Regions from separate parts of the Cryobacterium psychrophilum genome, predicted to be linked through region 2. Evidence: predicted binding sites of a transcription regulator. Region 2 holds the regulator's gene; the other holds the start of a gene.
The links. Region 2 encodes HrcA, which represses chaperone genes, less so after heat shock. Its sites were predicted from a motif close to TTNGCACTCGNNNNNNNCGAGTGCNAA; they were not measured.

Region 1 (5,548 bases), 2.0 Mb from region 2:
GTCGATCGTGAGAACGATGAGCGCCACCCACACGAGGGAGAACCCGATCCAGCGTTCCACGGGCATCGGCTCCTTCAGAATGACGACCCCCACAAGAAACTGCAGCACCGGTGCCGCGAATTGGATCAGCCCCAGCACGGTGAGGGGCAGGCGGCGCGCAGCGGCGGCAAACAGGAGCAGGGGAACAGCGGTCACGAGACCGGCCCCGAGCAGCCCCAGGGTGTGCGCCGTGGACACCGTGCCGATGGTGAGGCCAGACATACTTCCGACGACCACGAGCTGGATGATGGCCACCGGAGCGAGCCAGGCCGTCTCAATGGTCAGCCCCGTGACGGCGTCAACGCGCGAGCCCACCCGCTTCTTCATGAGGCCGTAGAAGCCGAAGGAGAAGGCAAGCACGAGCGAGATCCACGGAAGCGTCCCATACCCAACGGTGAGAACAATCACCGCGACCAGGCTGATGGCGATCGCAATCCACTGGATGCGACGCAATCGTTCGCGCAGCACGAGGACGCCGAGAAGCACCGTGACGATGGGGTTGATGAAGTAGCCGAGCGCGGCTTCGACCACGTGACCGGTCATGGCCGCAAACACATAGGTCTGCCAGTTCACGAAGATGAGCAGCCCGGCCAGACCCATGGTGAGCATGACGCGGCGCTGGCCGAGGACTGCCCGCAGCACGCCCCACTTGCGTGTGGCCGTGATGAGCACGACGCAGACAACGAGGGAGAAGAGCACCCGCCAGCCCACGACCTCGAACGCACCCGTGGGCGTGAGCAGAACGAAGTAGAGGGGAAGGAGGCCCCAGAGACCGTAGGCGAGGAAGCCGAAGAGCAGCCCACGACTGTGCTCAGATCGTGAAGCGCCGGCGGTGGCTGCCGACACGGCCTTGGTGGGCGGAGCATTCGTCATCAATATTCCTGTCTACAACTCTGCCAAAGACTGATCTCACCTGATTTGCGGCACTTGGGTGCAACGCACGACGGGCACAAAAAACTCCCGAACGGCGAAGCCATCCGGGAGTTTTTTCGTACCAGTGAAACGTACGGGTGAAGCTACTTAGCGAATGACGACCGCGAGAACGTCGCGAGCCGACAGAACGAGAAGGTCGTCGCCACCGAACTTGACTTCGGTTCCGCCGTACTTGGAGTAGAGCACCTTGTCGCCAACGGCGATGTCGAGGGGGACGCGGTTGCCCTTGTCGTCGATGCGGCCGGGGCCGACAGCAACAACTTCACCCTCCTGGGGCTTTTCCTTGGCGGAGTCAGGAATGACGAGTCCTGAAGCGGTCGTCTGCTCTGCGTCGACCTGCTTGATGACGATGCGATCCTCGAGCGGCTTGATGGAGACCGACACGGTTGACCTCTTTCTTTACGAAGATATGGGGTTAGCAGACTCACAACGAGAGTGCCAAAACGAGCTTAGGGTGCTTCTGGCACTCACGCAACGTGAGTGCCAGACCCAGGCAGGATTGATAGGTTTATTCAATGGAACGCACCGAGCTCGTCGAGCTGCTTTCGCCCGAGGGTTTACGCCTGCTGGACTCCCTTCCCGCCTACGGCACAATCGACGTCGTGCGGGCCGTGAGCGAGCTTCGCAAGGCCGGGCACGCCGCCGGCCTCGTGGCGGCGGCGCTGAGCCAGTCCCGGCTGCGAGCGAAGGCCGCACCGAAATTCGACGAATTCGCGAGCCGCATGCTCTTCACCGAGGCCGGACTCGAACAGGCCACGCGCCTGCGTGTCGCGGCCCTGCACGCCGGCCGCTTCGCCGGGCTGCGCACCGACACGGACCGACCGGTCCGCATCGTCGACCTCGGCTGCGGCATCGGCGGCGACGCCATGGCCATGGCCGCAATCGACCTCGACGTCACGGCCGTTGACGCCGACGAGGTGACGGCCAGCGTGGCGAGCTACAACCTCGCGCCCTTTCCCCGGGCGAGCGTGGTGCACTCCCCCGCCGAAGATGTGAACCTCGACGACTTCGACGCGGCCTGGCTCGACCCGGCTCGCCGCACGAGCGGGCACAACAACACCTCCCGCATCACCCGCCCGGAGGACTACTCCCCCTCCCTCGACTGGGCCTTCGGCCTTGCCCAGCGAATGCCGGTGGGCGTGAAACTCGGTCCGGGTCACGACCGCGATCTGATCCCGGCCGACGCGGAGGCACAGTGGGTATCCGTTGACGGCCAGCTCGTGGAGATGGGGCTGTGGTTCGGCGCACTCGCGCGGGAGGGCATCCGTCGTTCCGCTTTGCTCCTGACGGCAACCGGAGCGGTCGAGATGACCGCGGAGGGCGACAGCGACGATGCCCCGGTGGGCGAGCTCGGCAGCTACGTGTACGAGCCGGACGGTGCGATCATTCGCGCGCGCCTCATCGGTGACCTCGCCCGCACCCTCGGTGCCGAAATGCTCAGTGAGGGCATCGCGTACCTCACAGCGCCCACGCTCGTGCAGACCCCGTTTGCGAGCGCCTTCCGCGTGCTCGAGGTGCTGCCGGTCGACGAGAAGAAGCTGCGTCTGGCGCTGCAGGAACGCCGCATCGGCACGCTCGAGATCAAGAAGCGCGGAGTGGACGTGGATCCCGCTGCCCTGCGCAGCCGGTTGAAACTCAAGGGCCCCGAGTCGGCGACGCTCATCCTGACCCGCGCCGCCGGGCACCGCGTGGCGCTGCTCGTGGAGCGCGTGCGCTAACCCCGCCGTCGTTCCGCGCCCCGGACACGTGCGCAACTGCGGATTTTTTCGCGACACGCCGCATTCCCCGCCACGAAACACGGCGTGTCGCGAATTTGCCCGAGATTACGCCAGCACGACCTGGGTGATGTAGAGGAACCAAAACACGGCGAGAAGGATGCCGCCGAGCCCGGCCACGAGGCCGCTCAGCCAGAACACCCTCGCGCGGTACTCGACGGTGCGGGCGATGAGGGCCAGGATCACGGCGGTCACCGAGATAAAGACGCCCCACACGCCGATGATTCCGAGCAGTAGCCCGAGCAGACCGCAGACCAGGGCAGCGATGGACAAGCGCCGACGGGTCGTGTGCGTGTGCACCTCCGCGTCGGTGTAGACATACGGAACCCACTCGGTGGGCGCGGTAATCGTCGATTCCCACGCCAGCTCGCTGCCGGGCGGTGCCGGCGGACGCGTGTGGTCCAGCCCATAGGCGTCGGCGGCAGTGTCAGCGTCGCGGTGCGCTCCGCTCATTGCAGTCCTCCGTGGTGCCGGTGCGGGCGGGCACCCCCGGGGAGGAGGCCCGCCACTGGATCAATACGTGTAGTCGTACGAGCTGCCGGCTGCGAAGATCAGCGCCCACAACCCGAAGCTCAGCAGCATGAGGCCAATTCCCACGAAGCCGCTGATGATTCCGGTCAGCCAGAACCCGCGCGCGGTCGGCTCGCGCTTCTTGCCGAGGAATCCCAGAACGACGCCGGCGACCGGGAAGAGCAGGCCCAGGAACCCTCCGACGAACGGGAGGATGGCAATCGGCGAGCCGATGACGCCGATGATTCCGGCGATCATGGCCAGGATGCTGAACATCGGCGGCTTCTTTGCGGTCGTGCCCGTATACGGGTTTGATTCGTAGGGGTTTGCCGGGGCGCCGTATGAGGGCGGCGGGGGCGTGGCAGAGCCACCGGCCGGCGGCGGGATCGGCGCTCCGTAGCTGGGTGGCGGGGCGGGCGCGGACGGCGGCGAGACCGGAGGAACGCCCGGCACCTTCGGCACGTCGGGTACCTGCGGGGTATTCGGATCACTCATGGAGTTCGTTCCTTTCCAGTTGGTACGGGCACGTGTGGAGCGGGCTCGGCCGGGCGCCGCGCGAAACTATTGACCGCTCAGCATATTCGGGTCTGCCTGAACGAGCACGAAGAGCGACACGAAAGCAACTATGGCCCCGGTGAGGCCGACGAGTATGCCGGCGTAGCCAATCACCAGGCCGGCAATGGCCAGGCCTCGACCCTTTTCGCCGGTCTTCTTGATCTGCGAGAGGGCGATGTGGCCGCAGATGACGGCGGCCAGTGACACCACGAAGGCGCTGACGAACGACACGATTGCGAGCACATTGAAGGTTTCGGGGCCGGGGCCAGCCGGAGCCCCGTACGCGAATGACTGCTTCTGCTGCGCATAAACGGGTGCCGGCTGGGCCTGGTACGTGGGTGCGGCGGATGCCGGCGGCGGTGTCGGTTCGCTCGGAGGTACGTTGGCGGTGGGATCTGACATGTGAGAACTCCTCATAACAAATGACACGTTGGCGCTCCCCAGAATATCCCGCGCCGCAGAATTTGGCTCGGTGGGACGCGGTTTTATACTTGGATCTCGCTCACCGGGAGCGTGGAATCCGCCCCGAAATCCAGCGACGACGGCTCATGCCCGGCCATGATCAGCTGGGCTCCAAGTGCGGCGATCATGGCGCCGTTGTCGGTGCAGAGCGAGAGGGGCGGTATGCGCAGAACAATACCGGCGGCATCCGCTCTCTCGGCGGCAACCTCGCGCAACCGTCGGTTGGCGATCACACCACCGCCGAGCAACAGCCGGGGCACGTCGTAGGCCACACAGGCGGCCACGGCCTTGGTGAGCAGAATGTCCACGACGGCCTCGCGAAAGCTCGCCGCCACGTCGTTGATCGGCACCGGCTGCCCGGCATCTTCGTGCTGCTCCACCCAGCGGGCAACGGATGTCTTCAGCCCCGAAAAAGAGAAGTCGTAGCGGTGCTGCGCCATGTCCTTCTGCTTGCTCAGTCCCCGCGGAAAACGGATGGCGCCAGGATCGCCCGTGAGGGCGGCCGCGTCGATGTGCGGGCCGCCCGGGTACGGCATGCCGAGCACCCTGGCGACCTTGTCGAAGGCCTCCCCCGCGGCATCGTCAATGGTCTCACCGAGCAGTTCGACATCGCTCGTGAGGTCACGCACGAGCAGCAGGGACGTGTGCCCACCGGAGACGAGCAACGCGATCGTCGGGTATTCGAGGGGCTCCTCCGCATCGTCGGTGCCCGTGCGCAGCAGGTCTGCCCCTACGTGACCGACGAGGTGATTGACCGCGTAGATGGGCTTGTTGAGAGCCAGGGCGAGGGCTTTCGCGGCGCCGACGCCCACCATGAGGGCCCCGGAGAGTCCTGGGCCGCTCGTGACCGCGATCGCATCCACGTCGTCGAGGCGAATTCCGGCCTCCGCGACGGCGGCGGTGATGGCCGGCACGAGTTCGTCGAGGTGGGCGCGGGCGGCGACCTCTGGCACGACACCGCCGTAACGGGCGTGCTCGTCCATGGAGCTGGCGATGGTGTTGGAGAGCAGGCGCGTGCCGCGCACGATGCCGATGCCGGTCTCATCGCAGGAGGTTTCGATGCCGAGAACGAGGGGATCTGTTCGGTTCATGTCAGGCCTCGCTTGCGTCGGGGGTGGTGGCGAGCGCCGCCCGCGGCTCCGGAATGTTCAGGCGCATCACGAGCGCGTCCACGTCGTCGGGCTGGTAGTAGCCGCGCCGCACCCCGAGTTCCTCAAAACCGAGGGACCGATACAGGCCCTGCGCCGACGGATTGTCGGCGCGCACCTCGAGGA
Region 2 (5,548 bases):
GGCGCCGGCCTGCTCGAGCAGGCTGAGTTCCCCCGGCGATATGCCGCCTTCCGGCCCGACGACGAGCACGATGTCGCGGTCATCGTTCGGTGCCGGCACGTCGGTCAGCCGAACCGACGCCGTGGGTTCGAGGAGCAACATCCGTGTCGTTGTTGCGAGCACAGCGAGCTGTTTGGTACTGGCCAACGCGCCGATCGTCGGCAGCCAGGGGCGAATCGACTGCTTGCTGGCCTCTCGCACGATGCTCGACCACCGCTCCTGGCCCTTCGCGACCTTGGGGCCCTCCCACCGGGATACGGAACGGGCCGCAGCCCACGGGATGACGCCGTCTATCCCCAGTTCCGTGGCAGCCTGTATGGCCATTTCGTCGCGGTCTCCCTTGGCCAGGGCCTGAACGAGGCGGATACGCGGGGTCGAGGGCGGCGTCTCCGTCGCCACGTCGACGCGCAGGGTGAACTCCGCCGGGTCCGCCGTCACGACGGTTCCGGCCAGCATGAGACCCGCGCCATTGCCGATCAGGAGCCGCTCACCCGAGCGAATGCGACTCACGGTCACGGCATGCCGGGCCTCAGAACCCGTCACACTCACGACGGAACCGCTCAGGCAGTCCTCCGGCCGAAGTTCCGGCGCCAGGTAGAAAGTGGCCACGATCGTTGTCCGCTAGCCGAGAAAACGGTCGCGAAGCTTCGCGAACAGTCCCTGCTGATAGTGGCTGAGCGCGGGCGCGGGCGCGGAGTGGCGAGCAGCGAACTGCTCGATCAGGTCGCGCTCCTTGTGGTCGAGCCGTGAGGGCGTGACGACCTGGATGCCGATCTTCAGGTCTCCGCGACCGTTGCCGCGCAGCCTCGTAACGCCGCGGTCCTTGATCGTGAGGATCTCGGAACTCTGCGCCCCGGGGCGAAGTTCGACGTCGATGTCACCATCGAGGCCTTTGAGCTTGACCGTCGTCCCCAGGATCGCGGACGTCATTGGGACCTCCAGGGCGCACATGAGGTCATCCCCGTCGCGGCTGAAGATGTCGTGGTGTCGCACCTTCATCTCGAGGTAGAGGTCCCCATTCGGGCCGCCGGCCGGGCCGACCTCGCCGCTGCCCGGCATCTGCAGTCGCAGGCCGGTGTCGACGCCCGCCGGAACGTCGACGGGCACGGTGCGCCGGGCACGAACGCGTCCCTGGCCGGAGCAGGTGGTGCACGGGGTCGCGATGACGGTGCCGAACCCGCGGCATGAACCGCACGGGCTGCTCGTCATGACATTGCCCAGAAGGGAGCGAACCGCGCGCTGGATGCTACCGGTGCCGCGGCAGATATCGCAGGTGACGGGTGCGGTGCCGGGCTGGCAGCACGATCCCTTGCAGGTGTCGCACAGCACAGCGGTGTCAACCTCAAGGTCGCGATGCGTTCCGAAGATAACCTCGGCGAGGTCGAGCTCCACGCGAATGAGCGCGTCCTGGCCGCGTTCCCGCCGGGACTTGGGACCGCGCTGTGATGCGCCACCGCCCCCGAAGAAGGTCTCGAAGATGTCGCCGAAGTTGCCGAAGTTTTGGCCGTCGAATCCGCCGCCACCTCCCTGTCCACCCTGGTCGTATTTTTGTCGCTGGGCGGAATCGCTCAGGACGTCGTAGGCGTGCGTGACGCTCTTGAACGTTTCTGAGGCCTCCGCCCCCGGGTTGACGTCCGGGTGCAGCTGGCGGGCGAGGCGTCGATACGCCTTCTTGATTTCGTCGGTGGTCGCGTCGCGGCTCACACCGAGGACTTCGTAGTGGTCAGCCAAAGGTGGCTCTCCTCGTTGATCTGTTGATAGGGCAGTAGTTGATAGTCAATGCGCGCTGTGAATCAGTTCTCGCCCAGCAGGCGGGACAGATAGCGTGCGACGGCTCGAACGGCCGCCATGTTGTTGGAGTAATCCATGCGGGTCGGGCCAAGTACGCCTAATCGCGCCAAATTACCGTTTGAGGTGTATCCGCTCGTCAGGACCGAGGTTTCGGCCAGTTCGAACGGCGCGTTCTCCCGGCCAATACTGACCGAGACCCCGCGCTGGTCGCCGGCCATCTCGCCGAAGAGGCGGAGGAGAACCACCTGTTCTTCGATCGCCTCGAGTACCGGGTAGATACTGCCGGAGAAATCTTCTTCCGTTCGAACCAGGTTGGCGGTTCCGGCCATCACCAGCTTGGTTTGCCCGTTCGCGCCAACCTGCTCGCGGAGGGTCTCCGTGATGAGGTCGGCGACGGCATCGAGCTCGCGCTCCCCGGGGGGAACGAGCGTCGGGGCTGCTGCCAGCGCCGCGGCGGCATCCGTCATGGTCAGCCCCATGATCGCGGCGGAGAGTCGGGACCGCACCTGCACGAGCGTCGCTTCGTCGACGGGGCCCGGCAGGTCGATCACCCGCTGCTCGACGGCACCGGAATCCGTGATGAGCACGGACAGGACACGTTTCTCGGTGAGAGAAACAAGTTCAATGTGCCGCACTTTCGCGCGGGACAGGGAGGGGTACTGTACGAGAGCGACCTGATGGGTGAGCTGGGACAGGAGACGCACGCTGCGCACGAGCACCTCGTCGAGGTCTGCCGACTGGCCCAGGAACGTTTCGATCGCCTGTCGTTGGGCCGGCGACAGGGGGCGCTGGCCCGCGAGGTGATCGACAAAAACGCGATAGCCCTTGTCGGTGGGAATCCTCCCCGACGACGTGTGGGGTGCGGCGATCAGTTCCTCCTCCTCGAGGAGGGCCATGTCGTTGCGGATCGTCGCGGCCGAAACGCCGAAGGCATGCCGGTCGACAATGGATTTCGATCCGACGGGTTCGCGTGAAGCCACATAATCCTGCACGATGACGCGTAAGACGTCGAGACCACGATCAGAAACCATCGTCACGCCTCCCTACTTGTCGCGCGCACCACATCACTGGCACTCGCATTGCCTGAGTGCCAATCATATCGCGCAACGGGCGATCTCGCCCATTGCCCCCGCACAGGGGTAGCAGTACCTTATGCATATACGCGGTCTCATACACGTTCATCTGAAAGGAATGATCATGAGCGATCCAAACTCGCAGGCGCCCCGTGACCCCGACCCGGGCCAGAACCCACCGCAATCTCCGTACCCGGCGGCGCCCGTGGCCGCGCCGCTCACGGCGGCCGAAGATCAGCAGTGGGCGTCTTGGGCCCATCTGGGCGGAATCCTGTGGATTCTCCCCTCGCTCGTCATCTGGCTCGTGTTCAAGGATCGCGGCCACCGCACAAATATCGAGGCGAAAGAGGCCCTGAACTTTCAGATCACCGTCATGATCGCATGGTTCGCGGTGTTCTTCCTCGGAACATTTCTTGCCCTGGTCACCTTCGGGATCGGCTTCCTGTTCACCTTCCTCGGGTTCGCCCTGTGGGTCATGGCCGTCGTGTTCTCGATCATGGGGTTCCTGGCGGTCAAAGACGGCGGCAGCTACCGGTACCCGGTGTCCGTGCGCTTCATCAAGTAGCCAGAAATTTCAAGGCCGCGGCAAAGGTTCCCCGGGTACGCTGGGATAACCGGTGGCAGACCGCCACAACCCCGGTACTCGATTCAGGAGACCGAATGTCTGATGCCACCCCGCCCACGGATCCGTACCGGTCCTCCGCAGCCCCACTGAGTCCCGCCGACGAGAAGCTCTGGGCGACGCTCATCCATGTCGGCGGCATCTTCTTCTCCTTCGTGCCGTCGTTGATCGGGTATCTGCTGCTCAAGGATCGCGGACCGTTCATTCGCGCCCACAGTGCTTCGGCCTTGAATTTTCAGATCACGGCGGCTATCGGCTACGCCGCGTCGCTCGTTCTCACCGCAATCCTCATCGGATACCTGACAAGTTTCGCCATCTGGGTGGCCGTCGTCGTGTTCAGCATCCTGGCCGGCCTCGCGGCGAACCGCGGCCAGGGATACACGTATCCCCTCTCCCTCAAGTTCGTCAGCTGACCGCTGTGGAGGCGGCTCTATTCCGTGATGCGGCGAACAACCGCATCCGCCAGGAGTCGCCCTTTCAACGTCAGCTCGATTGAACCGGAGAGGGCGGCGCGCGCGTTGATCAACTCGTCTGCAATCAGGCCGGCGACCTCATGCCGTCCCGACGCCGACAGGGAAGCAATCGGGATCCCCGTTCGTATCCGGCTGAGCAGCAGCACGCGTTCGAGTTCCCGGGTGGCCTCATCCAGGGTTTCCCGGCCGACGGCCGGAGACACACCAGAGAGCACGCGCTCGGCATAGGCTGCCGGGTGCTTCACATTCCACCAGCGCACTCCACCCACATGGCTGTGGGCGCCGGGTCCAACGCCCCACCAGTCCTGGCTACGCCAGTACGAGAGGTTATGCCGCGACTCGTGCGCGGCATCCTTCGCCCAGTTGCTGACCTCGTACCAGTGGTAACCGGCCGTGGCCAGGAGCTCGTCGGCGAGCTCGTAGAACTCCGCCTGCTCATCATCATTGGTGGGCACGACGTCACCGCGACGGATCTGGCGCGCCAGTTTGGTGCCCTCCTCGACAATGAGCGAGTAGGCGCTCAGGTGGTCCGGCGCCTGGCTGATGGCGTGCTCAAGGCTCGCACGCCAGTTCTCAATCGTCTCCCCCGGGGTTCCGTAGATCAGATCGAGGCTCACGTCGAGACCCGCGTCACGCGCCCAGCGCACGACGAGGGGAACCCGGTCCGGATCATGGGTGCGTTCGAGAGTGGCCAGCACGCTCGGTACGGCCGATTGCATTCCGAAGGACACCCGGGTGAATCCGGCCTCGGCGAGCGACGCGAGATACGCGGCGTCGACAGAATCCGGGTTGGCCTCCGTCGTGACCTCGGCCCCCGGTGCGATCCCCCATTCCGCGCGCACGGCCTGGAGCATCTTGGCCAGGTCGGTCGCAGGAAGCAGGGTGGGCGTTCCGCCCCCGAAGAACACGGTTGACACAAGTCGCTGCGGAAGACCGGATTCCTTCAGGATTCGACCGGCGGACTCCACCTCAAGCACGGCCTGACTCGCATAGTCACTTTGCTTGACCCCGCGGAGCTCGGTCGCCGTGTAGGTGTTGAAGTCACAGTAGCCGCAACGCACGCGACAAAACGGTACGTGCAGGTACACGCCGAAATCGCGCTCGCTCGCACCAACGGATGCCGACGCCGGGATCAGGCCGTCGACCGGGGCCGGGTCGCCCAGGGGAAGTGCACCAGCCACGGACCTACAGCGCCCCAACCGGGTGCAGTGCCTTCAGGTACCGGCGGGTGAACCGTTCCTGCTGAACGCGAAGAATCGGGGACGCGAGACGGTAGTACCACGTGCTCGGGCGGGAGAAGGAGCGCAGCGTGAACCACACGGAGTCATCCTCACGCTTCTCCACGATGAAGGACTCCTCACCGCTTTCGGGATGCCCCTTCATGGTGCCGTAGGCGAAGCCAACGCGGGCCGTCTCGTCAATGACGTAGACCACCCGCACCGGTGCCTTGACCCGCATCGGACCGACATGGATCTCCAGCTGCGCCGTCATCCCGTTCATGATGTACGGTGTACCGTCCTCAGCGAAGGTGGCTTCGCCCTCCGGCGCCT

Region 1: groES (co-chaperone GroES) is a predicted target of HrcA. The motif match lies at 1,433-1,459, and genes of this name have one in related genera.

Annotation. Positions count from the first base shown of each region.
Region 1 covers NZ_SODI01000001.1:1,416,758-1,422,305, forward strand. The annotation lists gene rarD (EamA family transporter RarD) at 1-912, opposite strand, end outside; gene groES (co-chaperone GroES) at 1,060-1,356, opposite strand; gene EDD25_RS06525 (class I SAM-dependent methyltransferase) at 1,488-2,690, shown strand; gene EDD25_RS06530 (hypothetical protein) at 2,796-3,200, opposite strand; gene EDD25_RS06535 (DUF4190 domain-containing protein) at 3,261-3,752, opposite strand; gene EDD25_RS06540 (DUF4190 domain-containing protein) at 3,819-4,214, opposite strand; gene tsaD (tRNA (adenosine(37)-N6)-threonylcarbamoyltransferase complex transferase subunit TsaD) at 4,298-5,365, opposite strand; gene rimI (ribosomal protein S18-alanine N-acetyltransferase) at 5,367-5,548, opposite strand, start outside.
Region 2 covers NZ_SODI01000001.1:3,458,531-3,464,078, reverse strand. The annotation lists gene EDD25_RS16310 (16S rRNA (uracil(1498)-N(3))-methyltransferase) at 1-648, opposite strand, end outside; gene dnaJ (molecular chaperone DnaJ) at 661-1,770, opposite strand; gene hrcA (heat-inducible transcriptional repressor HrcA) at 1,833-2,861, opposite strand; gene EDD25_RS16295 (DUF4870 domain-containing protein) at 3,028-3,468, shown strand; gene EDD25_RS16290 (DUF4870 domain-containing protein) at 3,564-3,938, shown strand; gene hemW (radical SAM family heme chaperone HemW) at 3,956-5,179, opposite strand; gene EDD25_RS16280 (DUF1990 family protein) at 5,184-5,548, opposite strand, start outside.